DNA from 2 places in the Shouchella oshimensis genome. Region 1 is predicted to be linked to the other one. Evidence: a T-box and tRNA genes for the amino acid it is inferred to sense, from the RefSeq annotation. Region 1 holds a T-box; the other holds one or more tRNA genes.
What was found. A T-box is a leader RNA that pairs with one kind of tRNA and senses whether it is charged. The one in region 1 lies ahead of argS (arginine--tRNA ligase), so its partner is inferred to be a tRNA-Arg.

Region 1 (15,402 bases):
AAAAAAAGCTACAGACTGATAGGTATGAGTCTGTAGCAGAAGGATATTACTGTGTAATTGGCAAGGTGACAATAAAGGTAGTACCTTGTCCAGGCTCGCTTTTTACGTGGATATCTCCTTGATGTATAGAAACAATTTGTTTAACGATCGCAAGACCCAAGCCGCTTCCACCATAAGTACGACTATGAGACCGGTCCGTTTTGAAAAAACGCTCGAATATACGTTTTTGATCAGTCTGAGAGATACCAATACCTGTATCGGATATTTGAACTGTTACGAATGTAGTGTCTTGCTTTATGCTGACATGAATGACACTGTCATCTTCGGAAAATTTAATGCTATTGCCTAGTATATTTGTCCATACTTGGTTCAATAAATCATGGTCAGCCATAATGGGAGTGGTAGGTAAGTCCAAGCTCAAATTGGATATGGCGAGCGACCCATTGAGGTTGAATCGCAACGATGACTCGTCTGATTTGTTCATCTAGATTGAGTGTGACTAGACGCAAGTGCTGAGACTGCGACTCAAGCAAGCTAAGCTTTAGCAGACTATCACTCATCTTGGACATTCGCTCTGCTTCAGCAATGATAATTTCGAGATAACGACTTTTTTCTTCATTAGTCAGGTCTACTTGTTTAAGTGCTACGGCATATCCTGATATGGACGTGAGAGGAGATTGAACCTCGTGTGACACGTTTGAAACAAAGTCTTTTCGCATCTGTTCAAGCTGTTGCAAGTCCCGCGTCATTTCTTCAAAGCTACGAGCTAAGGTACCTAGCTCACCTTTTTGTTTAATATTCAGGTCAACATCAAAATCACCAACTGCAATTCGTTTCGTTGCTTTTGTTAGCTTTTTAATGGGTCTAACCAAAAAGAATGTGGCAACGAGAATTAAGATGCTTCCTGCTATTAATGAATAGGTTAAAAAATAATAGATCCACTTAATTAAAAAAGAGGAGGAAGAAGGGGAGACCGGGTCGACAAACATCGCTTTTGTGCCTACTTCCGTATCTAGTGGAATGCCTAAGCGAATCGGACTTACGCCGTTTGTTGGAACTTGTACCGTTTGACCATCTAGAACCTGCTCAACTTGTTCCATCGTCACAGTGGAGATGTCATCTTCTTCAAATGTTCCATAAGATTGAAACTGACCATCTTCTTCGTAAATACGAATATGATACGAATTAAGTTGGTTCATTTCTTGGATGAGTGAATCCGCTTCTTCTAATGGAATGGTTTTGTAGATGTTAACTATGTCCTGACCAAAATCGTACAGGGTAATTTGTAAGTTCTCATTTAATTTGTCTTCAAATACCCAAGTAGCCACAAAAAAAGCAATAAGCGTTCCACCAATGACTGAACCTAAAAATGTCAGAACGACACGAGTATAAAGGGACCAGATCATTCGTTCACCTCAAGTCGATACCCAAGCCCTCGCACCGTTTCAATCTTGAAGTGGGGAGTAGAGGCAAATCGTTCACGGAGACGTTTAATATGCACGTCAATTGTGCGATCATCACCTGCGTAATCAATTCCCCAAATTTGATCAATCAATTGCTCCCGTGTATAGACTTGTCCAGGAGTTCCAGCGAGCTTATAGAGCAACTCAAATTCCTTGAGTGGTAATGTGAGAGACTCAGTACCGCGTGTCACTTTATAGGTTTGTCGGTCAAGGATGACGTCACCAAATTGAATCGTCTGCGTGACGCCAATTCGATAACGCTTTAATAATGCTCTAACACGAGCCATTAACTCCAACGGATCAAATGGTTTTGTTAAATAATCATCCGTTCCAAGTTCAAAACCTTTTACCTTCTCCCAGGTTTCACCTCTGGCAGTCAGCATGAGCAAAGGAAGGTCAGGACTTGCTTTTCGTAGCTCCTTGCATAATGCCCAACCGTCCATAATCGGCATCATAATATCAAGCACAACAAGATCCACTTGGGAAGAAGCGTAGACGGCCATTGCTTGTTTGCCATCTATTGCCTCAACCGTTGTGAAGCCCTCATTTCTTAGAAATAAACAAACGAGTTCGCGAATGTTCGCGTCATCGTCAGCAACCAGTATAGTAGGCATCTGTTCCCTCTTTCTTCATGTTCCATCTTCTAACCAGTATACATTAACTCATCTCATTTATTACATTTTGGCTTGGTGCTGCTATTCCTAGAAGTCGTAGGCATTCTTTTAACACAAGAGAGACTGCATATGAAAAAGCTAGCTTTGTTTGTTTATGATTGTCTTCTACAAGAATTTTTGTGTGAGCGTAGTACTTATTAAATGACCGTGCTAGTAATAAACTGTATCTGGCAACTTGAGAAGGGTCTGCTTGGTCAAATGACTTTTCAACTAAGGAAGGAAATTGATCTAATAGCATAATGATCGGCCATGCCTGTTCACCTAAAGAACAGAATGTATCTTCTTTTGGTTGATACTGACCCTTTTCTAAAATCGTTGAAATACGAGCAAATGTGTATTGAACATAGGGTCCAGTGTCACCTTCAAAACTCATCATTTGTTCAAGGGAGAACTCTAAATCGTGGGTCCGTAGGTTTTTAAGGTCATTAAAGATGATCGCACCAACTCCAACCTGCTTAGCAACCAACTCTTTATCTAAAAGAGACGCGTTTTTATCATTCATATTACGTTTTGCTGTTTCAATAGCTTCTGCTAATACATCAGCCAAGAGTACAATCTTGCCCTTACGCGTCGACATTTTTGATCCATCTTTTAGCATCATACCAAATGCTACATGCTCAAGACTGGTTGCCCACTCATATCCCATTTTTTTAAGAACTTGAAACACTTGTTGAAAATGTAGGGATTGTTCATGACCAACCACATAAAAGGTTTTTTTCGGTTGGTAGGTCTGGTGGCGATATAGGGCGGCCGTCACATCACGGGTTGCGTATAATGTGGCCCCATCCTTTTTAGTGATGAGACAAGGCGGCATGTCTTCTAGTTCAACAACATAGGCACCTTGAGAGAGCGTAAGTAAATGTTTATCCTGCAATTCACTAACGACCTGCGCCATTTTGTCATTATAAAAAGCTTCACCTGTGTAAGCGTCAAAGGTAATGCCAAGTAGCTGGTAGATGGTTTCGAATTCCTTTAAGGACTCTTCTCTGAACCATTTCCATAGAGTGAGGCATTCTTCGTCTCCGTTTTCTAACGCCTTAAAGGCAGCGCGGGCTTGATTATTTAAAGCATCGTCTTTCTTAGCTTCTTCATGAAAGTGCACATATAGTTTTAATAATTCTTTAATGGGTTCTTTCTCAATAAGCGACTTCTCTCCCCATAACTGATACGCCACAATGAGTTTTCCAAACTGAGTGCCCCAGTCACCTATATGATTGATTCGAACGACATCGTATCCATTTTTCTCTGATAGATGGGAAAGGGAGTGACCAATAACGGTTGAACGTAAGTGCCCCATGGAAAATGGTTTAGCAATGTTTGGAGAGGAATAATCAATCAATACTTTTTCACCTGTCGATGGTTTGGAACCAAACTGACTTTTCTCAGTCAGAACTTGGTTGAGAATGTGGTTCCCAGATAAATCTTGGCTAACAAAAATGTTTACATAGGCTCCTGCTACTTCAATTGAGTGGATCCATTCACTTTTAAGATTCTCTTTGATTTCATTTGCTATGATGGCGGGAGATTTTTTTCCTATTTTCGCGAGTGTGAAGCAAGGGAAAGCAACATCACCAAGATGAGATTGCTTTGGTGTTTCAAGAAGATTGTACACTTCCTCTTCTGATAAAATATAATCTAACGTTTTGGCAATAGCTTTTGCGATTTGTGTATGAATCATCATTTTTCCTCCTTATGAATATAAAAAAGCCCCCGTCTCTATAATTAGAGACGAGAGCATAGATTCCCGTGGTACCACTCTAGTTGCCACCAAAAAGGTGACCACTTTCCATTTGTAACGAGGTGACTCCCCGCATTTCCCTACTAATCGTTCAGGAAACATCTCCAAAGTGCGCTTCATTCAAATTTGTTGCATTAGGCTCACACCATCCCTAACTCGCTAGCCAACGTAATTTGAACTACTCTCTTTGTCATTGAATGTGTCTGATTGAATTTAGATTATCTTACATTCATATCCAGTTGATGTCAATGGTCAAATCATCCGAGTAAAAAAATATCTTGCGAAAATGATTGGATTCACTATAATAAACGAAGAGAAAACGACGTGATCAGTAAGACTCTCTTTCATTCATTTATTTGAAAGGACGTTTGTGAGACTCGAGGGTCGTAAAATGATATGAGGAAGAGGTAGAAACATGGTAGAAAGTTTAAAAGACCAATGGTTTGGTAATGTGAGGGGAGATATTCTCTCCGGCATTGTGGTGGCATTAGCTTTAATTCCAGAAGCCATTGCCTTCTCGATTATCGCTTGGTGTGGATCCAATGGTCGGTTTATATGCGTCCTTTTGTATTGCAGTTGTCATTGCCTTTACAGGTGGAAGACCCGGTATGATCTCTGCTGCTACTGGAGCAATGGCTTTAGTCATGGTCACTCTTGTTGCAAATTACGGTTTTGAGTACCTTTTAGCTGCAACAATCCTGACCGGAGTCATCCAAATTATTTTTGGAGTCTGTAAGTTTGCGAAGCTGATGCAATTTGTGCCGCGTACAGTAATGACTGGTTTTGTTAATTCACTGGCTATCCTAATTTTCATGGCGCAAATTGATCATTTTGTAGGTGAAACATGGGTAATGTATCTACTGGTAGGGGTGACACTTGCCATCATTTATTTGTTTCCTATGATAACGAAAGCAGTACCATCAACACTCGTAGCAATTATAGTTGTTACGATCATCGTGCTCTTTTTAAATATTGGTGTACGTAATGTTGGGGATATGGGGACTTTAACACAAACCTTGCCTAATTTTGTGTTACCCAATGTGCCTTTTAATTTAGAAACATTGTGGATTATTCTTCCCTATTCATTAGCTTTAGCGATCGTTGGATTGTTAGAGTCACTTCTCACAGCAAGTATTGTCGATGACATGACAGATACAGCGAGCAACAAAAATAAAGAAAGCCGTGGACAAGGAATCGCCAACATTGTGTCTGGATTTTTTGGAGGCATGGCCGGGTGCGCGATGATCGGTCAGTCTGTTATTAATGTGAAATCAGGCGGTAGAGGGCGGTTATCGACACTAGTCGCAGGTGCATTCTTAATGTTTTTAATTGTTGTATTAGGTAACCTAGTAGTACAAATTCCGATGGCTGCTTTAGCTGGTGTGATGATTATGGTATCCGTCAGTACATTTGATTGGAACTCCGTTAGAACGATCCATCGTTTGCCACGAACAGATGCCATAGTGCTTGTTGTCACAATTGCTGTTGTACTTGTGACGCACAATTTAGCTTATGGAGTCTTGTCTGGTGTGGTGTTAAGTATGATCTTTTTTGCTGCTAAGATTTCTAAAATTCATGTATCATCAAGTTACATGGAGAATCAGAAGAAGCGTATATATAAAGTAGAAGGCCCTTTGTTTTTTGCTTCAGTAACAAGGTTTTTGTCACAATTTGATACCACTGAAAAGTTAAACACAGTTGACATTGATTTTACCCACTCACAAATTTGGGATGATTCAGCTGTTGGAGCCCTTGATCGATTAGAATCGCTATTCACAACAAATGGGATAGAGGTTCAATTTATAGGACTAAATCAAAAGAGTATGTCATTGCTTAAATCAGTAGGAAAAATTCCAAACGCCTAAACGAATCATAATCAATAAAACCAACACATTTTGTGTTGGTTTTTTGGTAGTATTAACCACATAGCGTTTATTTAAGGAGGTCCTATGAATCCATCTGATACTTACCATGTAAATATAAAGATTAATGAAGTGACATTTGCTTTAAAAGAGATCCATAACTTTAAATGGTTAACAGAGTACGGATCAGTGTTTAAAGTATTTGATCAACAGGATTCTGGAAATTTAAGCTTTGGTGTGAAGCAAGGTGATAAAAAGCTGTTTGTAAAATATGCTGGGCTAAACCAATTCATTATGAAGGGGAACCGAGTTACGCGGTCGCTCGATTAAAACAAGCGGCACCCATTTATCGAGATCTAAAGCACAAATCTCTTATTACGTTACTTGATCAATTTCAGGTAGGGGAAGGATATGCGCTAGTTTTTGAGTGGGTTGAAGGCGAGTGTTTGCACCCACATTGGTCCTTTCCACCCCCAGAAAAGTACACGAATCCAAACTCACCCTATTATCAATTTAAACAACTCCCGGTAGAAAAGCAGCTAGAATCATTAAAAGCGGTCTTTTCCTTTCACGAATTTGTGGAGAAGCAGAATTATGTAGCGATTGATTTTTATGATGGAAGTATTTTATTCAATTTTGCTGAATACAAAACGATAATCTGTGATATTGATTATTATCAGAAGAAACCATTCACTAATCACATGGGACGAATGTGGGGATCGAAGCGGTTTATGTCACCAGAAGAATTTGAGCTAGGGGCTAGTATTGATTCTAAAACCAATGTGTTTAATCTGGGTGCGATGGCCTTTAGTCTATTGGGAGGAGAACTTGATCGTTCATTTGAAAAATGGCAAGCAAATCCTGCTCTTTATGAAGTAGCGTTGAAGGCAGTGGAGCAAGAGCGAGACATGAGATTTGCCACTGTCGAAAAGTTTTATGAAGAATGGAAGCAAGCAGGAGGGTGAGAAGGATGAAACGATTACAAGTGGTGTATTCTTTTATTTTTGATGATCAATCTGGCAAGGTCTTACTTGTAAAAAACAAAAATCACAATACATGGTCTCTGCCTGGTGGCCGTGTGGAAAATGTCGAAACTCTTAGCGAGGCTGCGATCAGAGAGGTGAGGGAGGAAACCGGATTATCCGTTGAAATCACTCAGGTGCTCAGTTTAGATGAGCTATTTGTAGATGGTCATCACGCCATTCTTACTACCTTCCAAGCCGCCATCAAATCAGGTGAACTGCTCATTCAAGATATTGAGACCATTGAAGAGGCAGAGTGGGTTGATTTACAAACAGCAAATGAAAAAATTCCTCTTTATAACGGAATGGAACGTTTTCTTAAAGATGCTGTACCCTATACCTTCCACGGAGAGTTAGACATTAGATAAAAAATAATCCGCATGTCTAGCGTGGCTTATTTTTATCTATCAGATTCTGACTATGGATAGGATTTATTTAAATTTAATAAGTATAGTAATGATACCTAATCTAGAGATTACGCCCCTGCCAAGGGGGCTGATCAGATATAGAGGGAATGTACATGAAATGGTAGAGAAATGGCATATAAATGAAAATTTCTTGAAGTTATGGGCTCATAATCTATTGAAGATACTTAATGAGAGGTTTCGTGAACTTGTTGTGCCTTTAATTGTTCTAGGATTAAGTGGTTCACCGATTGTCACTGCATTAGTTCTCTTGTCACAGCAATTAGGTACCGTCTTATTTGCTATTCCGATAGGTACGTGGATTGAGAAAAAGAATCCAATCTTCGTTTCTTCAAGCTGCAGTATGCTATATGCTGTGCTCATATTTAGCCTAGCATATATTGTGAGTGTAGATAGCGTAAGCCCTGTATTGATTGCATGTATATTATTCTTAATTGGATTGGTCGGTTTAATTCAACAGACAGCATTTCAAGTGATGATTCCTAGGGTAGTTGGTCGGAACAACCTATTAAGTGCGCATAATCTGCTGAAGGTGCTGACGCTTTTGTCACACTTATTGGCCCAAGTATTGGTGGTTTCTTACTCGCCTATTATGGGGCCAGTTTTACTCTTGTTGTATGCGGGTGTTTAATGGCGATTTCCACAATGTTCATTTCAGTTGTTAGGTATAAGCATTCGAAATCAACAGCTACTAGTGAAACGAAGCATATAAAAGAAAAAGTGTTTGAGTTTAAAGAGCGAGCAAAAGAGGGCGTTCAATATCTTTTTGCAAACTCTTCCCAAAAAGGTTCAACGATTGCTGCTGTATGTTTGAGTTTCGCCACTGTATTTATGATCTTAAGTATCATTTTTCACTCTAGAACAACTTTAGACCTATCAGAACAATATATTGGCATTTTACTATCATTTGCGGGACTAGGTAATGTGATTGGTGTACTTATTATGAATCGATTTAAGAAGGTTAATTGGCTATTTTTCTTAAGTACCTTACTCATTTTATCTTCAGTTGGTGTTTTGTGTTTTCTGTCTAGCCACTTTATCGTGATGTGCATTGGAATGATGATTTTTGATGGCGCGCTTTCAATGGGTTTTGTTGTTCAACTTTCTGTTCAGCAGGGAATTACGCCTGATTCATTGCTTGCAAGAGTAAGAAGTGCCATGTACGTCATCGCCGGTATTGCTTCCATATGTGCAACATTGTTAGCAGGAGTATTTACTGAATGGAATTCTTATGTAGCCTTAATCTTTGGTGGGTTGATGCTATTACTACCGGCTTTTTATATTCTTAGATACAAAGATAGTAGTGTGAAAATGGACCAAATTAAACCGATTTATATGGATGGAAGAAAGAGCTAGGCCCAAAAAGAAATAAGCCCCGCAACTGCTTTGCTTGGCTTATTTCTTTTTAGGTTTCATTTTAGGAAGAGTCATGGCTTGAATGACAAGAGCTATCACGAACAATAGACTAATCATTAAGAAAGTTAGATCGTCTGAAAAAAATGAAAAAGAACTCGTGCTTACGTTGTTGAGTGTAATAAAAAACATCATGACAATAATAAGAAATAGAAGCCGATTAGCTTTCATTTATCCACATCCTATATTTTGTTAATGTAAGTATATGACTAATGATCTGAACATTCAATAGCATATATTTTGAAGGGATGAGAGAAGGGGTTCTATGAAAAAGAAGATAGAAAAGAGACTTTGCTACTTATATTCTGGAGAGACTGCATCCATTATTTGTTTTTTGATCGTTTTTTACTTTTTTAATCTCACTTACCCGCAATTTCAATTAAGCATATTATCTTCTTTTATCGTTTCTTTTTTTCTCCTACTATTTATATTAGGACAGGGAAGTGTGTATTGGTTTATTAAATGGAGACGGTTAAAACAAATGGGAACAGCTGACATACCAAATAAGCTCCTTCTGTACCTTAAGATCACGAAGAAAGTGAACCTTTTTATTCTAATGTTCATCCCTGTGTTGTTTGTTATTGATTATCAAGTCAGGTCTTTAGATGTCTCATTGATAGGTTTGTTGATTTCCATATTTGTTTATCTATTCGCTGTATTAGAATACATAAACTACTTCCATGTTCAGCTCTCATATGATAATAAATCAGATCTATTATGGCTGCTAAGAACTAAAAAACTGAAACGAGCTTGTTTATCGAAAGAATTTGAGCGTATAAATTTGAAGTGAATAGGTGCATACCAAGTTCAAGAGTAAAGTATATTACATTTTCATTTAAATTATTTATCAATTCTGTAAAAACGATGTTTCCCAATAGACCCTCAACAGCTGTTTGCTATACTCAAGGCGAAAGCTTTTATACAGACCAACACAATAGGAGGGCTTTATGAAAAAGCTGAGGAACCAAAAAAGTGGAGTTCAGTCTGTTATTTTGTTTGCCGGGGTGCTAATCAGTATTCCAGCTCTTGCAGAAAGTGTGGATGATCCGCCTCCTGTCATCGAGCCGGATCAACCAAATGGAAAAATAGTTCTGTTTGATAACAGTCATGGACAGACGGCTTGGACAATCGGATTGGGTAATTGATGGTGCTTTTTCTGATTTTGCCGATGCTTTAGCCGATGTTGGCTATCTTGTTCATGAACACCGCGGTGCAGATCCGTTAACTGAAGAAGATCTAGAAGACTATGATGTGTTTGTTATTCCAGAGGCTCAAATTCCATTTCAGACAACGGAGCAGGATACCATCGCTTCATTTGCAGAGGAAGGCGGCGGAGTCTTTTTCATTGCCGATCATTATAATGCCGATCGTAACTTTAATCGCTTTGACTCCAACGAAATTATGAATGGCTTGGCGCCGTGGTGCCTACGAGGATCTAACTAAAGGGATGAGTGATGCAGAGAAAGAGGCACTTGAAGGAGTGAAGAGCTCAGATTGGCTAGCGGAGGAATTTGGGGTACGTTTCCGCTATAACTCGATCGATAACACAGAAGCAAATGTCATTGTGGATCCTGAGGAGTCATTTGGTATTACAGAGTCTGTTGATTCTTTATCCTTACATGCAGGATCCACACTTGCTATTATGGATCCAGATCGAGCGAAGGGCATTGCTTTTTTGCCGGAGGGATTAACTCCAGAAGAGAATAAATGGGGTAATGCAGTGGATCAAGGTGTTTATCATGGTGGAGGAATAGACGAAGGACCGTATGTAGCAATCGGAAAAAAAGAGCTTGGAAAGTCAGCCTTTATTGGAGATTCCTCCCCTGTAGAAGATGCCACGCCTAAATACCGGAATGAGGAGCATGGCGGACAAAAAAGAACCTATGATGGGTTTATTGATAAAGATAATGGACAGTTGCTGTCCAAGTGATTGATTGGCTAGCTGAGCCTGAAGACTACACAGATTTCACAAGCACTTCAATTACATTGGACGAGCCTTCTCCCTTGCTTGATATGGAAATCCCGGAGCAAACAACCGAGCCAGAGCAAGAGCCTTGGAGACAGCCGCAAGGAAATTATCGCTGGTACGACCGGTCAACATTTGCTAGTGGATCATTTGGTTCAGGAGAAGAGGCACCCGCAGAGGTAGTATATGAAGTCAGTACTCCTGATATCCTGCCGCTTGGTGGTGAATCGTTTGAAGTGACAGTTAAAGTAGATCACCTAGAACCAGGTCAGAGTATAAGTGACTTGGATATGCAAGTATATCTATCTGGTGGACAAGCTATTTCCCAAGTGCAAGCGGAGAACGGAAGCTTGCCAAACGGTTATGGCTATCAAAGCATTGGATCTTTAACAGCCGATGATCAGGGTACAGCTGAGAAAGTTGTGACACTTAGGTTAAACCCAAGCATTGCTGCAACAACGGCAAGTATCCGGTTACGAAATGATCGTCAAAATGTGGTGACTCAAACCGTCGCATTGGGACAGAGTTTAACAGAGCAGCAGCCTGCTGCTTTTAAAACCTGGCAAACAGAAATCAATAAATATGCGCTGAATTAGCGATTGAATGTGGTCACTCCTAACCATCGTATAAAAAAAGTAAGCCGCGCGCATCTTGCGTGGCTTACTTAGTTTGTTTGTTTTTTTCTTGATTTAGAAAAAGTCATGGCTTGGACGGCGAGTGCGAGTAGAAAGAGCCCACTTATGATGTTAAAAGTAAGATCATTTGAAAGTGGCTCAAAAGACGTAGTGACATTAGCAAACACGCAGAGATACATCAGGACAATGATATAAAATAAGATTCGATTTGCTTTCATTTGAACACATCCCATATATTGTTAGTGGTAGTATAGATGGAATATTGAATTTATACAATGATTATTTTAGAAGTGTACAGAGGAGAACTTGTTTATGAAAAAAATAACGATCAATGCAGATTGTGAAGTAGTGATTTTAGAGTCTAGACATGCTCAAGAGTTATTTCAATTAATTGATCATAGTCGAATGAACCTTGGAGAATGGCTTTCCTTTCCTACAAAAACTAACAGTGTGGAAGACTCAAGAATGTTTATCGAGAAATCATTAAAGCGCTTCTCTGAAAACAACGGGTACTGGGCTTGTATATGGTATAAAGGAAATCTTGCAGGATCAATTGGCTATTTGTACGTAGACTTGAAAGCAAAAAAAACGGAAATCGGCTATTGGCTGGGTGAAAACTATGTGGGCGAAGGCTTAGTCACGCTAGCTTGTACCGAATTCATTAGACATGCTTTTACTGAACTTGGCCTAAGAAAAGTTGAGATAAATGCAGCAGTTAGAAATACAAAAAGCCGAGCGATCCCCGAGCGGTTAGGCTTCAAACAAGAAGGAGTAATCCGTAACTATGAATACATAAATGGCGTGTACCACGATCGAGTGGTGTATGGGTTGCTTGAGGAAGAATGGAGTAAATTTTGATATAAGAAAAGGCACGCAGCTTGAGCGGTGTGCTTTTTTTGGTTGGTGAGGTAAGGTACGTAAACTAAAAGTATTGGAAGAAGAGCAAATACATCAGAAAGAGGACAGATACATAAACAAAGTCATAAAACACGTCATCAGCACACCAGCAACTATACAGTTGAATTGTATAGTTCAACTGTGTATACTTAAACTATTCAGTTTGACTGTATAGGAGGATGTATGAAACGAAATAAACATTTGCCGTTAACAGAAACGGTTTATTATATTTTACTCTCTCTCTTGGAACCTCGCCATGGGTACCTAGTTATGCAACGTGTGGATGAGTTAAGTGAGGGGCAAGTAAAAATGGCAGCGGGTACTTTGTATGGGGCTTTCGAAAACTTGGTGAAGCTTCATTTTATTGAACCGGTTCCCGAACAAGAAAGCCGCAGAAAAGTATATGTAATTACAGAAGAAGGAAAAGAGATCCTAAGACTTGAGCAGGAGCGCATGAGAGCATTGCTCAGTGTGACAGATCAGCTGTTAAGGGAGGAGAAGCATGAGGAGGTTTAAATATTTTTGGAACTTTACAGATGAAGAACAATGGTTAAATGAAATGGCACGTGATGGTAAGCATTTTATGTACCGTTCATTTGGGTATCGTTTTGAAAAAGGAGAGCCTAAGGATACAACGTATAAAACCGATTATCGAATGTTTAAGAAAAAAGCAGATTTTGATGATTACGAAATGTTATTCGAAGACAGTGGATGGCAGAGACTCCCTTGTCCAAGAAGAAATGGTCACCAATATTTTAAAAGGGTACGTGATGATGCTTCTGATGATATTTTTTCTGATCAAACGTCAAAGGCAGCTAGATATAAACGGCTTTCTGAACTGTTTTATAATCAGTTCATTATGTTTTTGCCAATCCTAGTTGTATTCATTTTTACGAATAATAATTTAAATGCTTTAAACTTAATGAATCCAATAGATTGGTATTTAACACCGGAACTATGGGAACGGACAGGATCAGCGTTTTGGCGAGCATTTTTATTTGAGACTCCGTTTGCTTTATTGAGAGGCTTAACGTTTTATCTTGTATTATTTTGCTTTCTCTTTTATGGCTATTACTATTGGAAAGCAAAAAAACAATATGAAAAAGAATCGAAAATATTCTAAAAAGGAGGTCCTACTTCTTGAATACCGAACATTTTATATAACCTTACCTTCAGCCAATTCGTGGACCTCCAGCCCTCCCAAATCTAGTTGCTTTAAAATCACAATCCAAACGGAGGTAATACAATGAGGTCTACTAATGAAATGATGGAGTTACTATTAACTGTGGCAAGAGAGGACGATCGAGTACGTGCTGTTGGTATGAATGGTTCGAGAACAAATCCGATGGTACCAAAGGATGTTTTTCAAGACTATGATATCGTTTATGTTGTAAAGGATATGCAAACATTTCTTGATGATCCGAGCTTGGATAGAGGTGTTTGGTGAGAGAATTGTGATGCAAACGCCTGAGGCAATTGAGCTTATTCCTCCATTAAACGATGGAACGTTTGCGTATTTAATGCTATTTACGGATGGCAATCGTATTGATTTGACACTTGTTCCATTCGAACAGAGCAAGACGTGGAATCGTGGAGATACGTTAGCACAAATTTTGCTCGATAAGGATCAGCATTTGCCTGGCTTACCCGCGCCAACTGATATTGATTATTGGATCCAGAAGCCCACACAAAAGTTCTTTGATGACTGCTGCAATGAATGTTGGTGGGTATCAACTTATGTAGCTAAGGGGCTTTGGAGAAATGAGTTAACCTATGCATATGATCATCTATCCATTGTTCGGGAGATGTTGATCCAGATGCTTAAGTGGAAAATAGGTGTACAAACAGATTTCAGCTTAAGTGTAGGTAAAAATGGGAAATATCTTGAGGCGTATTTAACTAAGGATGAATGGGACATGTTTAATTCCACATACCCTAGATTAGAGGTGGGACAAATGTGGAAGGCGCTATTTGTTCTTTTGGATCAGTTCTCAAACGTTTCGGATGAGGTAGCTGAATCGCTCGACTTTAAACAAGAGATCATTGATCGTAAAAAAGTCAGAGAATATTTAAAGCATGTCCAAGTATTACCCGTCGATTCAAAAGAAATCCTGTAATGATAAATGCCCTGCACTGAGTGTGGGGCATTTGCATGTTATCTTACAAATAGGTAGATTATTCGTTCTTATCCGGAACTCTCTTAATAGGCCAAGCATAATCTATTAATGAGTTAGATTTTAATTTTTCACAGTGACTAGTAGGCGATATGCCTGAATATGATAGACATTGTGAAAGAAACGGAAAGGGATGAGATTCATGAACATCAAGATGGATTTTTTACCTGTAACAGCTAGTAATCGTCCTGGGCGCCAATTAAATGCCACCTATATCACTCAACATGAAACGGGTAATTCAAATGTAGGGGCAAACGCCGAGGTGCATTCAAGATATATAAAAGGAGCAGACGCTAGATCCCGATCGGTTTCGTGGCATTTTACAGTGGATGACACACAAATTATTCAACACCTACCTACTAATGAGGTGGCATGGCATGTTGGGCCAAATGGCAATAGTCAATCCATTGGTATTGAGTTATGTGTCAATTCAGATGGTGATTTTCAAAAAGCCAAAGCGAATGCTGCTTGGTTGGTTAAACGTCTGATGAACAATCTGAACATCCCACTATCACGAGTCGTGACGCATAAACATTGGACAGGAAAAAATTGTCCTGCTCGTTTGTTAAATGAATGGGATGATTTTAAAAGACTGATTGAAACGGTTCAATCTGGTCCGCAAACGGGTGGAGTGATCGTACCTGCGCCAACTCCGACACCAACTCCAACACCACAGCCAACTAGACCGATTGTAAATCAGTTCATTGGTAACGCACAAACCTTTTTAAACAGCCGTAACTACCCAACAAAGGCTTCCTTCACACCATTAGTCGTTGATGGGATTGTCGGTGCACGCACTCGTTCGGCATTAGTACGCATATATCAGTATTTTGCAAGTGTCCGAATTGATGGGGTATTTGGACCAGTGAGTAAACGTGCTGCGAATACACTTAGAAAAGGTTCTACTCACCAATGGTGGGTTCGCTTATTACAATCGGCACTTAACACAAAAGGAGCAAGCTTAGCCATTGACGGAAGTTTTGGGCCAGCTACAGAAACGGCCGTACGTACTTTCAGCGCAGTTCAGGCATCACAGTTGATGGAATAGCCGGTGCAAATACGTGGGAGAGACTATTGCGATAAGGTATTAACCAGAACATAAGGTTTTGTTCTGGTTTACATAGTATTTTAAT
Region 2 (15,402 bases), on a different contig from region 1:
CCTTCCTGACCTTTTCCAATCAAGGTCTCTACTTCTTTTTGCAGCTTCTCTGGTCCAAGTCCAAGCGCTTGTAATGCTTTAGCTGCAATGCCTTCGCCCTCACGGATCAGACCAAGTAGAATATGCTCGGTTCCTATATTGTTATGGCCTAAACGAATTGCTTCCTCTTGTGCTAGTGCCAATACCTTTTGAGCTCTCTCTGTAAATCGACCAAACATCATTTGTGGCCACCTCCATCATAATCAGTTCACTAATCCTTAATTTGAAGCCTTTCACGAATCAAAGCGGCTCTACGCTCGTCTCGCTGTTCTGCTGTTAATACATCTCCTGCAAACTGCTGTAAGAATCCAACCTGAGTCAAAATCATCAGCTCATTAAGTATGTTCCCTGATAATCCCTCAATTAACCCTAAATCTATTCCTAGCCGAACATCTGATAGTCTTCGTGTTGCTTCCTTCGACTCAATAATGCGACTGTGAGACAAGATTCCATATGAACGATGAATCCGATCCTCGAGTTTTAATCGAGAGTTCTGCATAAGCACCTGTCTCGCATTTCGTTCTCTCTGAATCAGCTGTGTCACAACGCCATGAAGATCATCAACGATATCCTGCTCAGATTTCCCCAGTGTAATTTGATTAGAGATTTGAAAGAGGTTACCTAAAGCTTCGCTACCCTCGCCATAAATTCCTCTAACAACTAAACCTAATTGATTAATTGCCGGTAAAATTCGATTGATTTGCTGCGTCATCGCAAGAGCTGGCAAATGCATCATCACTGAGGCACGCATTCCCGTCCCTACATTTGTTGGACAACTCGTTAAATAGCCACGCTTTTCATCATATGCATACGTAAGGTGTTCCTCAACCCAATCATCAACAGATTGTGCAATGTCCAGGCCATTCTCCAATTGTGAGCCTGTAAATAAACACTGAATACGCAGATGATCCTCTTCATTAATCATTATGCTTAGTGATTCGTCTTTATTTAACAGCACTGCCCCGTGTTTGGATTGTTCAGCTAAGTGTGGACTAATTAAGTGTTTTTCAACTAACACTCGTTTTTCATTAGACTTTAACTCTTCCATGTACAAAGTATCTATCGAGCCAATTTGCTCATTTGGAGCATTTGTTAGTGCATCCACAGTATAATCTGTCACTTCTTTTGACTGATTTAAAGAGGAGAGGATTGGAAAAGCATAATCCTTAAGGTTTCTAGCCAATCGAATTCTGCTACTTAGAACAATATCTAAATCTGTCCCTGTTTCCTTCATCCAAGGACTAATTGCATCTTTTATAAAACGCTCAAGTGTCATATCACCCCTCCTCTTGCTCTTTATTTTTTTGCTCTAATGAACGAATATGATCTCGTACTTCAGCTGCTTTTTCAAACTCTTCACTTTCAATGTATTCTTTAATTTTCGATTTGAGTGCGTTGATTTCTTTTTGACGTTTAATTCCTCCACCAATTCGTTTCGGAATTTTACCATGGTGCCTTACATTTCCGCTATGTACACGGCGCAGCACTGGGTCAAGCTTATCATCAAAGGTTTCATAACAAGTCGCACAGCCAAACCTTCCTATTTCAACAAATTGACTGTACGTCATCTGGCAACTTTCACACGTTCTTTCCTTAGGCGCCGATTTATGCTCGCTGCCCTGGATATCTGGATGCTCAAAATGCAACAATCCTGATAAAAGCTGATGAATCGAAAATGTATTAGATCCGGGAATATGTTCACCCTTCTCTTTTGCACACGTTTCGCAAAGATGTATCTCTGTTTTTTCACCATTAATAATCTTTGTAAAGTGTAGGGTAGCCTGCCGCTGTTGACACTCTTGGCACTTCATTATATGCGCTCACCTCTTTTTCATCTAGCTTACTTATATTTAAGAGTATTAATCATTGCTTTTAAAACATTTGAACGAATTTGGTCTCGATAAGGTAGCTCTACTTTTAGTACAGAGCGATCAAGAACACTTACCATTAAATTCGCTTCTCTTTTTGTTACTGCCTTCTCTTCAAATAACCGCATCACAATCGTTTCAGCTGTCTGTTGATCAATGACTGGTCCAATAAGGTGGAGTAGATGATCATATAGGTCGACCTTCTCATGAGTCTCAACTTTTATAATTCGAATGTAACCTCCGCCACCACGTTTACTTTCAACAATATAACCTTTTTCCAAGGTAAAACGAGTACTAATAACATAATTTATTTGAGAGGGGACGCATTCAAATCTCTTCGCTAACTCACTTCTCTTTATCTCTAGTAGCTCATTACCACTTTTTAGTAAAGTACTTTTTAAGTACTGCTCAATAAAATCAGAGATATTTCGCATTTTGTTACCCCCCTCTCTTCAGATGGATGATCTGATGAATGAATTGGTGCACGATCTAGTTCGCGATCTGACTTTGACTATATTTGACTAACTTTATTATAATCATTTTGATTAAAAAGTTCAAATTCTGTGTCTTCTAGTCTCTCCAGGTTTGCATGATCTAGACTTTTTTTGGAGAAAGGATTTGGTGGAGGATTGGTTTTATGTGTTAGATCTTGGTGTGGGGAGGGGGAGCTTGGTTTTATGTGGTGGGTTCTTGCTAATATTCCCCTTCCTCTTGCTTATCCTCCAGTATCTCTTGGTGGTGCAGCTTGGTTCTTGGTGAATGGGTGCTTTTCGTTGGTTAAGGTTTTGTTGTTCTTGGTTTTGCCTTTGGTTTTCGGGTTAAGTGGTTTGTAGGGTTTATATAATGGGGTAAACCTGAATAGGTTTATTCCTTTTGAAATGGTTTGAGTGTTGCGATGCGGCTTGTTCAGTAGTTGGAGAGTGCTCTTGCTTTTGGGCTTTCTCTCTTGGTGCGGAGGGCTCGGGCTTGGTACAGGAAGGTGGTTCTTGGTGTGAAGAGAAGTCTCTTGGTGGTATGAAAAAGGTTCTTGCTAACGTTGTTCTTTCTCTTGCTAGTGAAGGGAGGTTCTTGGTTACCTAGTTGTTTTTCTTAGTATAGGAGCTTGATGCTGGGTAAATGATGATTTGCTCTTGTATTATCTCTGGTTTCTCTTGGTAATGAAGCCTATTTCTTGGTGAATGGGTGCTCTTGCTTGGTTACGTTCGCCTGTTTCTTGGTATTGCCTTTGTTCCTTTCGTTTACTGCTTCTAATCGGTCTAAGTCCGGATTGATTTCTTCCTTCCACTTCCAGCTTCAATCGATCTAAACCCGAATAGGTTTATTCCTTTCCATCTTTTCTTCTTGATTCTCCGCCCTTTTTTCTTACTATCCCTCTCCTCTTCTGGCTAAATCTCGATTCCTCTTGCTTCCTCAACTCCAATCCATATCCACACAAAAAACCCCTTCATCCAATGGGTTAACCATCAGATGAAGGGGTTCTTAAAGTGCCCGGCAACGTTCTACTCTCGCAGGGGGAAGCCCCCAACTACCATTGACGCAGAAGAGCTTAACGGCCGTGTTCGGCATGGGAACGGGTGTGACCTCTTCGCTATTGCTACCGGACTTATAAGAGAAAAGATTCTCTCAAAACCAAATCGTGCCCACAGGAGGAGGAATTCACCGAAGTGACTTCTTCTTCCTGTTTCTATGCTACTCACACTGTCTTTCACCATGTTGGATAAGTCCTCGACCGATTAGTATCTGTCCGCTCCACGTGTTGCCACGCTTCCACTCCAGACCTATCAACCTCATCATCTCTAAGGGGTCTTACTGGCTTACGCCATGGGAAATCTCATCTTGAGGGGGGCTTCATGCTTAGATGCTTTCAGCACTTATCCCGTCCACACGTAGCTACCCAGCGATGCTCCTGGCGGAACAACTGGTACACCAAGCGGTGTGTCCATCCCGGTCCTCTCGTACTAAGGACAGCTCCTCTCAAATTTCCTGCGCCCGCGACGGATAGGGACCGAACTGTCTCACGACGTTCTGAACCCAGCTCGCGTGCCGCTTTAATGGGCGAACAGCCCAACCCTTGGGACCTACTTCAGCCCCAGGATGCGACGAGCCGACATCGAGGTGCCAAACCTCCCCGTCGATATGGACTCTTGGGGGAGATAAGCCTGTTATCCCCAGGGTAGCTTTTATCCGTTGAGCGACGGCCCTTCCATTCGGCACCGCCGGATCACTAAGCCCGACTTTCGTCCCTGCTCGACTTGTAGGTCTCGCAGTCAAGCTCCCTTATGCCTTTGCACTCTTCGAATGATTTCCAACCATTCTGAGGGAACCTTTGGGCGCCTCCGTTACTGTTTAGGAGGCGACCGCCCCAGTCAAACTGCCCACCTGACAATGTCCCTGACCCGGATCACGGGTCGAGGTTAGAATGTCAGCACCGTCAGGGTAGTATCCCACCAATGCCTCCACCGAAGCTGGCGCTCCGGTTTCAAAGGCTCCTACCTATCCTGTACAAACGATACCAACATCCACTATCAGGCTACAGTAAAGCTCCATGGGGTCTTTCCGTCCTGTCGCGGGTAACCTGCATCTTCACAGGTACTATAATTTCACCGGGTCTCTCGTTGAGACAGTATCCAAATCGTTACACCATTCGTGCGGGTCGGAACTTACCCGACAAGGAATTTCGCTACCTTAGGACCGTTATAGTTACGGCCGCCGTTTACTGGGGCTTCAATTCAGAGCTTCTCCCGAAGGATAACCCCTCCTCTTAACCTTCAGCACCGGGCAGGTGTCAGCCCCTATACTTCGCCTTGCGGCTTCGCAGAGACCTGTGTTTTTGCTAAACAGTCGCTTGGATCTTTTCACTGCGGCTCTCTCGGGCTTGCACCCTAATAGAGCACCCCTTCTCCCGAAGTTACGGGGTCATTTTGCCGAGTTCCTTAACGAGAGTTCTCCCGCGCGTCTTAGAATTCTCTTCTCGCCTACCTGTGTCGGTTTGCGGTACGGGCACCTTCCACCTCGCTAGAGGCTTTTCTAGGCAGCGGAGGATCAGGGACTTCGGTACTAAATTTCCCTCGCTATCACTGCTCAGCCGAACGGAAAGCGGATTTGCCTACTTTCCAGCCTAACAGCTTAGACGCGCATATCCATCAGCGCGCTCACCCTACCTTTCTGCGTCCCCCCATTACTCAAACGGTGGAGAGGTGGTACAGGAATATCAACCTGTTGTCCATCGCCTACGCTTTTCAGCCTCGGCTTAGGTCCCGACTGACCCTGAGCGGACGAGCCTTCCTCAGGAAACCTTGGGCTTTCGACGGAGGGGATTCTCACCCCTCTTTTCGCTACTCATACCGGCATTCTCACTTCCAAGCACTCCACTAGTCCTCACGATCTAGCTTCGCTGTCCTTGGAACGCTCCCCTACCACGAACACCTAAGGTGTTCATCCATAGCTTCGGTGATACGTTTAGCCCCGTTACATTTTCGGCGCAGAGTCACTCGACCAGTGAGCTATTACGCACTCTTTAAATGGTGGCTGCTTCTAAGCCAACATCCTGGTTGTCTGGGCAACTCCACATCCTTTGCCACTTAACGTATACTTTGGGACCTTAGCTGATGGTCTGGGCTGTTTCCCTCTTGACTACGGATCTTAGCACTCGCAGTCTGACTCCCGAGGATAAGTACTTGGCATTCGGAGTTTGACTGAATTCGGTAATCCTGTGGGGACCCCTCGTCCAATCAGTGCTCTACCTCCAAGACTCTTCCCTCGAGGCTAGCCCTAAAGCTATTTCGGGGAGAACCAGCTATTTCCGAGTTCGATTGGCATTTCACCCCTACCCACACCTCATCCCCGCATTTTTCAACATGCGTGGGTTCGGGCCTCCATTCAGTGTTACCTGAACTTCACCCTGGACATGGGTAGATCACTCGGTTTCGGGTCTACGACGGCGTACTCAAATCGCCCTATTCAGACTCGCTTTCGCTACGGCTCCGCCTCATCAGCTTAACCTTGCACGACATCGTAACTCGCCGGTTCATTCTACAAAAGGCACGCCATCACCCGTTAATGGGCTCTGACTAGTTGTAGGCACACGGTTTCAGGATCTCTTTCACTCCCCTTCCGGGGTGCTTTTCACCTTTCCCTCACGGTACTGGTTCACTATCGGTCACTAGGTAGTATTTAGCCTTGGGAGATGGTCCTCCCGGATTCCGACGGGGTTTCACGTGTCCCGCCGTACTCAGGATACACTCCGGAGGAAACGAAGTTTCGGCTACGGGGTTGTTACCCTCTTTGACGCATCTTTCCAGATGCTTCACCTACTCCGTTTCTTTATGACTCCAATGGAATGTCCTACAACCCCTGAAGGCAAGCCTTCAGGTTTGGGCTCTTTCCGTTTCGCTCGCCGCTACTCAGGAAATCGATTTTTCTTTCTCTTCCTCCGGGTACTTAGATGTTTCAGTTCCCCGGGTCTGCCTCCTCGTATCCTATGTATTCAGATACGGGTACCATTCGATTAAAAATGGTGGGTTCCCCCATTCGGATATCCTCGGATCAAAGCTCACTTACAGCTCCCCGAGGCGTTTCGCCGTTCGTCGCGTCCTTCTTCGGCTCCTAGTGCCAAGGCATTCACCGTGCGCCCTTTCTAACTTAACCAATTTGATTTCAGGTCATCTGACGATGCCATTCATCAAGTATGGTGTATATAAAGACTCGCTCACATCTATAGAGATGATTGCGTTGTGTGTGTTTTGCATTGCACGATTTAGTTTTCAAAGAACCATTGCCCACAAAAAAAGTGGGTTCAGAATGAACGAAGTTCATTCAAAACCGAACAAAAGCCAAAGCGTATTCACATCAGGCGAACCTGTGTGATCGACTAGAAGTATTACTCCCTAGAAAGGAGGTGATCCAGCCGCACCTTCCGATACGGCTACCTTGTTACGACTTCACCCCAATCATCTGTCCCACCTTCGGCGGCTGGCTCCAAAAGGTTACCTCACCGACTTCGGGTGTTACAAACTCTCGTGGTGTGACGGGCGGTGTGTACAAGGCCCGGGAACGTATTCACCGCGGCATGCTGATCCGCGATTACTAGCAATTCCAGCTTCATGCAGGCGAGTTGCAGCCTACAATCCGAACTGAGAATGGCTTTATGGGATTGGCTTCACCTCGCGGCTTCGCAACCCTTTGTACCATCCATTGTAGCACGTGTGTAGCCCAGGTCATAAGGGGCATGATGATTTGACGTCATCCCCACCTTCCTCCGGTTTGTCACCGGCAGTCACCTTAGAGTGCCCAACTAAATGCTGGCAACTAAGGTCAAGGGTTGCGCTCGTTGCGGGACTTAACCCAACATCTCACGACACGAGCTGACGACAACCATGCACCACCTGTCACTTTGCCCCCGAAGGGGAAGCTCTGTCTCCAGAGTGGTCAAAGGATGTCAAGACCTGGTAAGGTTCTTCGCGTTGCTTCGAATTAAACCACATGCTCCACTGCTTGTGCGGGCCCCCGTCAATTCCTTTGAGTTTCAGCCTTGCGGCCGTACTCCCCAGGCGGAGTGCTTAATGTGTTAACTTCGGCACTACGGGCATCGAAACCCCTAACACCTAGCACTCATCGTTTACGGCGTGGACTACCAGGGTATCTAATCCTGTTTGCTCCCCACGCTTTCGCGCCTCAGCGTCAGTTACAGACCAGAGAGTCGCCTTCGCCACTGGTGTTCCTCCACATATCTACGCATTTCACCGCTACACGTGGAATTCCACTCTCCTCTTCTGTACTCAAGCCTCCCAGTTTCCAATGACCGCTTGCGGTTGAGCCGCAAGATTTCACATCAGACTTAAAAGGCCGCCTGCGCGCGCTTTACGCCCAATAATTCCGGACAACGCTTGCCACCTACGTATTACCGCGGCTGCTGGCACGTAGTTAGCCGTGGCTTTCTGATGAGGTACCGTCAAGGTACCGCCCTGTTCGAACGGTACGTGTTCTTCCCTCATAACAGAGCTTTACGAGCCGAAACCCTTCATCACTCACGCGGCGTTGCTCCGTCAGACTTTCGTCCATTGCGGAAGATTCCCTACTGCTGCCTCCCGTAGGAGTCTGGGCCGTGTCTCAGTCCCAGTGTGGCCGATCACCCTCTCAGGTCGGCTACGCATCGTCGCCTTGGGGAGCCATTACCTCTCCAACTAGCTAATGCGCCGCGGGCCCATCTCACCGTGAGAGCCCGAAGGCCCTCTTTTAATCTTGCACCAGGAGGTGCTAGATATTATCCGGTATTAGCCCCGGTTTCCCGGAGTTATCCCAGTCGATAAGGCAGGTTGCCCACGTGTTACTCACCCGTCCGCCGCTAACGTTTTTGAAGCAAGCTTCAAAAACGTCCGCTCGACTTGCATGTATTAGGCACGCCGCCAGCGTTCGTCCTGAGCCAGGATCAAACTCTCCATAAAAGTGGTGAGTTGATTGCTCAACTGCTGGCGTTGATGTCTCCATCAACTTTCCAATTGCGCAGTGTTACCTGCGACTTTTTTTGTTACTAATGAGATATCATGTATCTCTTCGTACGCTTGGCTTTTGTTCAGTTTTCAAAGAACTTGTTTGTCGCTGTTTTGGCGACTTTTCTATATTACCAAACCGATTAAAGTTTGTCAATATGTTTTTCAAAAAAATATTTGGTGGAGCCTAGCGGGATCGAACCGCTGACCTCCTGCGTGCAAGGCAGGCGCTCTCCAGCTGAGCTAAGGCCCCATTAAGAAGATGGTCGGGAAGACAGGATTTGAACCTGCGACCCCTTGGTCCCAAACCAAGTGCTCTACCAAGCTGAGCTACTTCCCGTAATATGGCGCGCCCGAGAGGAGTCGAACCTCTAACCGCTTGATTCGTAGTCAAGTACTCTATCCAGTTGAGCTACGGGCGCATATTTTATTATGGTGCCGAGGGCCGGACTTGAACCGGCACGGTAATCACTTACCGCAGGATTTTAAGTCCTGTGTGTCTGCCCATTCCACCACCCCGGCACGAGGTAAGGACAAGTTCACATTTAAAAAACAATATGGAGCGGAAGACGAGATTCGAACTCGCGACCCCCACCTTGGCAAGGTGATGTTCTACCACTGAACTACTTCCGCAGTTAAATTGATGCGGGTGAAGGGACTTGAACCCCCACGTCATAAGACACTAGATCCTAAATCTAGCGCGTCTGCCAATTCCGCCACACCCGCATATAAAATTAAGAAGTGAGCCATGAAGGATTCGAACCTTCGACCCTCTGATTAAAAGTCAGATGCTCTACCAACTGAGCTAATGGCTCATAAAATGAGAATTACAATATTACCTGCAACTAAACAGTGCCGGCCAGAGGACTTGAACCCCCAACCTACTGATTACAAGTCAGTTGCTCTACCAATTGAGCTAGGCCGGCTCTATGGTGGAGGATGACGGGCTCGAACCGCCGACCCTCTGCTTGTAAGGCAGATGCTCTCCAAGCTGAGCTAATCCTCCAAGTAAATATGTAAGCCCGGCAACGTTCTACTCTCGCAGGGGGAAGCCCCCAACTACCATTGACGCAGAAGAGCTTAACGGCCGTGTTCGGCATGGGAACGGGTGTGACCTCTTCGCTATTGCTACCGGACTTATAAGAGAAAAGATTCTCTCAAAACCAAATCGTGCCCACAGGAGGAGGAATTCACCGAAGTGACTTCTTCTTCCTGTTTCTATGCTACTCACACTGTCTTTCACCATGTTGGATAAGTCCTCGACCGATTAGTATCTGTCCGCTCCACGTGTTGCCACGCTTCCACTCCAGACCTATCAACCTCATCATCTCTAAGGGGTCTTACTGGCTTACGCCATGGGAAATCTCATCTTGAGGGGGGCTTCATGCTTAGATGCTTTCAGCACTTATCCCGTCCACACGTAGCTACCCAGCGATGCTCCTGGCGGAACAACTGGTACACCAGCGGTGTGTCCATCCCGGTCCTCTCGTACTAAGGACAGCTCCTCTCAAATTTCCTGCGCCCGCGACGGATAGGGACCGAACTGTCTCACGACGTTCTGAACCCAGCTCGCGTGCCGCTTTAATGGGCGAACAGCCCAACCCTTGGGACCTACTTCAGCCCCAGGATGCGACGAGCCGACATCGAGGTGCCAAACCTCCCCGTCGATATGGACTCTTGGGGGAGATAAGCCTGTTATCCCCAGGGTAGCTTTTATCCGTTGAGCGACGGCCCTTCCATTCGGCACCGCCGGATCACTAAGCCCGACTTTCGTCCCTGCTCGACTTGTAGGTCTCGCAGTCAAGCTCCCTTATGCCTTTGCACTCTTCGAATGATTTCCAACCATTCTGAGGGAACCTTTGGGCGCCTCCGTTACTGTTTAGGAGGCGACCGCCCCAGTCAAACTGCCCACCTGACAATGTCCCTGACCCGGATCACGGGTCGAGGTTAGAATGTCAGCACCGTCAGGGTAGTATCCCACCAATGCCTCCACCGAAGCTGGCGCTCCGGTTTCAAAGGCTCCTACCTATCCTGTACAAACGATACCAACATCCACTATCAGGCTACAGTAAAGCTCCATGGGGTCTTTCCGTCCTGTCGCGGGTAACCTGCATCTTCACAGGTACTATAATTTCACCGGGTCTCTCGTTGAGACAGTATCCAAATCGTTACACCATTCGTGCGGGTCGGAACTTACCCGACAAGGAATTTCGCTACCTTAGGACCGTTATAGTTACGGCCGCCGTTTACTGGGGCTTCAATTCAGAGCTTCTCCCGAAGGATAACCCCTCCTCTTAACCTTCAGCACCGGGCAGGTGTCAGCCCCTATACTTCGCCTTGCGGCTTCGCAGAGACCTGTGTTTTTGCTAAACAGTCGCTTGGATCTTTTCACTGCGGCTCTCTCGGGCTTGCACCCTAATAGAGCACCCCTTCTCCCGAAGTTACGGGGTCATTTTGCCGAGTTCCTTAACGAGAGTTCTCCCGCGCGTCTTAGAATTCTCTTCTCGCCTACCTGTGTCGGTTTGCGGTACGGGCACCTTCCACCTCGCTAGAGGCTTTTCTAGGCAGCGGAGGATCAGGGACTTCGGTACTAAATTTCCCTCGCTATCACTGCTCAGCCGAACGGAAAGCGGATTTGCCTACTTTCCAGCCTAACAGCTTAGACGCGCATATCCATCAGCGCGCTCACCCTACCTTTCTGCGTCCCCCCATTACTCAAACGGTGGAGAGGTGGTACAGGAATATCAACCTGTTGTCCATCGCCTACGCTTTTCAGCCTCGGCTTAGGTCCCGACTGACCCTGAGCGGACGAGCCTTCCTCAGGAAACCTTGGGCTTTCGACGGAGGGGATTCTCACCCCTCTTTTCGCTACTCATACCGGCATTCTCACTTCCAAGCACTCCACTAGTCCTCACGATCTAGCTTCGCTGTCCTTGGAACGCTCCCCTACCACGAACACCTAAGGTGTTCATCCATAGCTTCGGTGATACGTTTAGCCCCGTTACATTTTCGGCGCAGAGTCACTCGACCAGTGAGCTATTACGCACTCTTTAAATGGTGGCTGCTTCTAAGCCAACATCCTGGTTGTCTGGGCAACTCCACATCCTTTGCCACTTAACGTATACTTTGGGACCTTAGCTGATGGTCTGGGCTGTTTCCCTCTTGACTACGGATCTTAGCACTCGCAGTCTGACTCCCGAGGATAAGTACTTGGCATTCGGAGTTTGACTGAATTCGGTAATCCTGTGGGGACCCCTCGTCCAATCAGTGCTCTACCTCCAAGACTCTTCCCTCGAGGCTAGCCCTAAAGCTATTTCGGGGAGAACCAGCTATTTCCGAGTTCGATTGGCATTTCACCCCTACCCACACCTCATCCCCGCATTTTTCAACATGCGTGGGTTCGGGCCTCCATTCAGTGTTACCTGAACTTCACCCTGGACATGGGTAGATCACTCGGTTTCGGGTCTACGACGGCGTACTCAAATCGCCCTATTCAGACTCGCTTTCGCTACGGCTCCGCCTCATCAGCTTAACCTTGCACGACATCGTAACTCGCCGGTTCATTCTACAAAAGGCACGCCATCACCCGTTAATGGGCTCTGACTAGTTGTAGGCACACGGTTTCAGGATCTCTTTCACTCCCCTTCCGGGGTGCTTTTCACCTTTCCCTCACGGTACTGGTTCACTATCGGTCACTAGGTAGTATTTAGCCTTGGGAGATGGTCCTCCCGGATTCCGACGGGGTTTCACGTGTCCCGCCGTACTCAGGATACACTCCGGAGGAAACGAAGTTTCGGCTACGGGGTTGTTACCCTCTTTGACGCATCTTTCCAGATGCTTCACCTACTCCGTTTCTTTATGACTCCAATGGAATGTCCTACAACCCCTGAAGGCAAGCCTTCAGGTTTGGGCTCTTTCCGTTTCGCTCGCCGCTACTCAGGAAATCGATTTTTCTTTCTCTTCCTCCGGGTACTTAGATGTTTCAGTTCCCCGGGTCTGCCTCCTCGTATCCTATGTATTCAGATACGGGTACCATTCGATTAAAAATGGTGGGTTCCCCCATTCGGATATCCTCGGATCAAAGCTCACTTACAGCTCCCCGAGGCGTTTCGCCGTTCGTCGCGTCCTTCTTCGGCTCCTAGTGCCAAGGCATTCACCGTGCGCCCTTTCTAACTTAACCAATTTGATTTCAGGTCATCTGACGATGCCATTCATCAAGTATGGTGTATATAAAGACTCGCTCACATCTATAGAGATGATTGCGTTGTGTGTGTTTTGCATTGCACGATTTAGTTTTCAAAGAACCATTGCCCACAAAAAAAGTGGGTTCAGAATGAACGAAGTTCATTCAAAACCGAACAAAAGCCAAAGCGTATTCACATCAGGCGAACCTGTGTGATCGACTAGAAGTATTACTCCCTAGAAAGGAGGTGATCCAGCCGCACCTTCCGATACGGCTACCTTGTTACGACTTCACCCCAATCATCTGTCCCACCTTCGGCGGCTGGCTCCAAAAGGTTACCTCACCGACTTCGGGTGTTACAAACTCTCGTGGTGTGACGGGCGGTGTGTACAAGGCCCGGGAACGTATTCACCGCGGCATGCTGATCCGCGATTACTAGCAATTCCAGCTTCATGCAGGCGAGTTGCAGCCTACAATCCGAACTGAGAATGGCTTTATGGGATTGGCTTCACCTCGCGGCTTCGCAACCCTTTGTACCATCCATTGTAGCACGTGTGTAGCCCAGGTCATAAGGGGCATGATGATTTGACGTCATCCCCACCTTCCTCCGGTTTGTCACCGGCAGTCACCTTAGAGTGCCCAACTAAATGCTGGCAACTAAGGTCAAGGGTTGCGCTCGTTGCGGGACTTAACCCAACATCTCACGACACGAGCTGACGACAACCATGCACCACCTGTCACTTTGCCCCCGAAGGGGAAGCTCTGTCTCCAGAGTGGTCAAAGGATGTCAAGACCTGGTAAGGTTCTTCGCGTTGCTTCGAATTAAACCACATGCTCCACTGCTTGTGCGGGCCCCCGTCAATTCCTTTGAGTTTCAGCCTTGCGGCCGTACTCCCCAGGCGGAGTGCTTAATGTGTTAACTTCGGCACTACGGGCATCGAAACCCCTAACACCTAGCACTCATCGTTTACGGCGTGGACTACCAGGGTATCTAATCCTGTTTGCTCCCCACGCTTTCGCGCCTCAGCGTCAGTTACAGACCAGAGAGTCGCCTTCGCCACTGGTGTTCCTCCACATATCTACGCATTTCACCGCTACACGTGGAATTCCACTCTCCTCTTCTGTACTCAAGCCTCCCAGTTTCCAATGACCGCTTGCGGTTGAGCCGCAAGATTTCACATCAGACTTAAAAGGCCGCCTGCGCGCGCTTTACGCCCAATAATTCCGGACAACGCTTGCCACCTACGTATTACCGCGGCTGCTGGCACGTAGTTAGCCGTGGCTTTCTGATGAGGTACCGTCAAGGTACCGCCCTATTCGAACGGTACGTGTTCTTCCCTCATAACAGAGCTTTACGAGCCGAAACCCTTCATCACTCACGCGGCGTTGCTCCGTCAGACTTTCGTCCATTGCGGAAGATTCCCTACTGCTGCCTCCCGTAGGAGTCTGGGCCGTGTCTCAGTCCCAGTGTGGCCGATCACCCTCTCAGGTCGGCTACGCATCGTCGCCTTGGGGAGCCATTACCTCTCCAACTAGCTAATGCGCCGCGGGCCCATCTCACCGTGAGAGCCCGAAGGCCCTCTTTTAATCTTGCACCAGGAGATGCTAGATGTTATCCGGTATTAGCCCCGGTTTCCCGGAGTTATCCCAGTCGATAAGGCAGGTTGCCCACGTGTTACTCACCCGTCCGCCGCTAACGTTTTTGAAGCAAGCTTCAAAAACGTCCGCTCGACTTGCATGTATTAGGCACGCCGCCAGCGTTCGTCCTGAGCCAGGATCAAACTCTCCATAAAAGTGGTGAGTTGATTGCTCAACTGCTGGCGTTGATGTCTCCATCAACTTTCCAATTGCACAGTGTTACCTGCGACTTTTTTATTACTAATGAGATATCATGTATCTCTTCGTACGCTTGGCTTTTGTTCAGTTTTCAAAGAACTTGTTTGTCGCTGTTCACTGCGACTTTTCTATACTAACAAATCGAAATCAACTTGTCAATAACTAATTTTTTTCAACGCCGTTTCGTTCTTGGCGACAAGAAATAATATACCACCCTGGCGAAACGAATGCAATAACTTTTTTAAAAAATATCATAAAAATATTTTAAAATGAAAATGAACGGGTTTCACCTAATCTATTTTGCATCGATTAAGTGAAACCAATCCTTCTCTTTTGGTCTTAACCTTGCTCTTTGTTTCTCATTTGCGGAAACAGTAATACATCACGGATCGACGCTGAGTTTGTTAGAAGCATAACTACACGATCAATCCCGATTCCTAGTCCACCCGTTGGAGGCATTCCATACTCAAGAGCCTCGATAAAATCATCATCCATCATATGTGCTTCGTCGTCACCCTGCTCACGTTCCACTAGCTGCTGTTCAAAACGCGCACGCTGATCAATCGGATCATTTAATTCTGTAAATGCATTTGCATGCTCTCTACCTACGATAAATAACTCAAAGCGATCTGTGAATCTCTCATCTTCTGGATTTTTCTTAGCAAGAGGAGAAATCGCTAAAGGATGTCCATAAATAAACGTCGGCTGAATTAATGTTTCTTCTACAAAGTGCTCAAAGAACTCATTAACAACATGTCCATAACTCATCGTTTCTTTAATTGGAACATTGTGTTCTTTAGCAAGTGCACGAGCTTCTTCATCTGTCATTTGCACCCAGAAATCCACTCCTGTTTGCTCCTTAATCGCATCAACCATGTGGACTCTTCTCCATTTAGGAGTTAAATCCACCTCATACTCGCCATATTGAACGACCTGTGAACCAAGCACCTCTTCGGCGATATGAGCAATTAAACCTTCTGTTAAGGCC

Region 2: it encodes a tRNA-Arg, which carries the amino acid that the T-box ahead of argS (arginine--tRNA ligase) is inferred to sense. The anticodon was not compared.

The regions. Positions count from the first base shown of each region.
Region 1 covers NZ_JAMQJY010000001.1:903,644-919,045, reverse strand. Annotated here, with positions in the region: partial or broken gene NDM98_RS04960 (sensor histidine kinase) at 47-1,406, opposite strand; gene NDM98_RS04955 (response regulator transcription factor) at 1,403-2,077, opposite strand; gene argS (arginine--tRNA ligase) at 2,121-3,818, opposite strand; T-box leader at 3,859-4,078, opposite strand; partial or broken gene NDM98_RS04945 (SulP family inorganic anion transporter) at 4,291-5,740, shown strand; partial or broken gene NDM98_RS04940 (protein kinase family protein) at 5,825-6,702, shown strand; gene NDM98_RS04935 (NUDIX hydrolase) at 6,708-7,127, shown strand; gene NDM98_RS04930 (MFS transporter) at 7,285-7,815, shown strand; gene NDM98_RS04925 (MFS transporter) at 7,740-8,540, shown strand; gene NDM98_RS04920 (hypothetical protein) at 8,580-8,768, opposite strand; gene NDM98_RS04915 (general stress protein) at 8,863-9,387, shown strand; gene NDM98_RS04910 (hypothetical protein) at 9,545-9,742, shown strand; gene NDM98_RS04905 (motility-associated ABC transporter substrate-binding family protein) at 9,705-10,040, shown strand; gene NDM98_RS04900 (hypothetical protein) at 10,045-10,527, shown strand; gene NDM98_RS04895 (hypothetical protein) at 10,524-11,159, shown strand; gene NDM98_RS04890 (hypothetical protein) at 11,228-11,416, opposite strand; gene NDM98_RS04885 (GNAT family N-acetyltransferase) at 11,511-12,056, shown strand; gene NDM98_RS04880 (PadR family transcriptional regulator) at 12,279-12,611, shown strand; gene NDM98_RS04875 (DUF2812 domain-containing protein) at 12,598-13,218, shown strand; partial or broken gene NDM98_RS04870 (aminoglycoside 6-adenylyltransferase) at 13,342-14,212, shown strand; gene NDM98_RS04865 (peptidoglycan recognition protein family protein) at 14,412-15,317, shown strand; gene NDM98_RS24560 (hypothetical protein) at 15,299-15,352, shown strand.
Region 2 covers NZ_JAMQJY010000005.1:110,831-126,232, forward strand. Annotated here, with positions in the region: partial or broken gene clpC (ATP-dependent protease ATP-binding subunit ClpC) at 1-221, opposite strand, end outside; gene mcsB (protein-arginine kinase McsB) at 251-1,315, opposite strand; gene mcsA (protein-arginine kinase activator protein McsA) at 1,317-1,850, opposite strand; gene NDM98_RS21250 (CtsR family transcriptional regulator) at 1,880-2,341, opposite strand; rRNA gene rrf (5S ribosomal RNA) at 3,394-3,509, opposite strand; rRNA gene NDM98_RS21260 (23S ribosomal RNA) at 3,621-6,554, opposite strand; rRNA gene NDM98_RS21265 (16S ribosomal RNA) at 6,798-8,350, opposite strand; tRNA gene NDM98_RS21270 (tRNA-Ala) at 8,574-8,648, opposite strand; tRNA gene NDM98_RS21275 (tRNA-Pro) at 8,659-8,735, opposite strand; tRNA gene NDM98_RS21280 (tRNA-Arg) at 8,741-8,817, opposite strand; tRNA gene NDM98_RS21285 (tRNA-Leu) at 8,829-8,917, opposite strand; tRNA gene NDM98_RS21290 (tRNA-Gly) at 8,954-9,028, opposite strand; tRNA gene NDM98_RS21295 (tRNA-Leu) at 9,040-9,121, opposite strand; tRNA gene NDM98_RS21300 (tRNA-Lys) at 9,138-9,210, opposite strand; tRNA gene NDM98_RS21305 (tRNA-Thr) at 9,249-9,321, opposite strand; tRNA gene NDM98_RS21310 (tRNA-Val) at 9,326-9,401, opposite strand; rRNA gene rrf (5S ribosomal RNA) at 9,416-9,531, opposite strand; rRNA gene NDM98_RS21320 (23S ribosomal RNA) at 9,643-12,575, opposite strand; rRNA gene NDM98_RS21325 (16S ribosomal RNA) at 12,819-14,371, opposite strand; partial or broken gene lysS (lysine--tRNA ligase) at 14,754-15,402, opposite strand, start outside.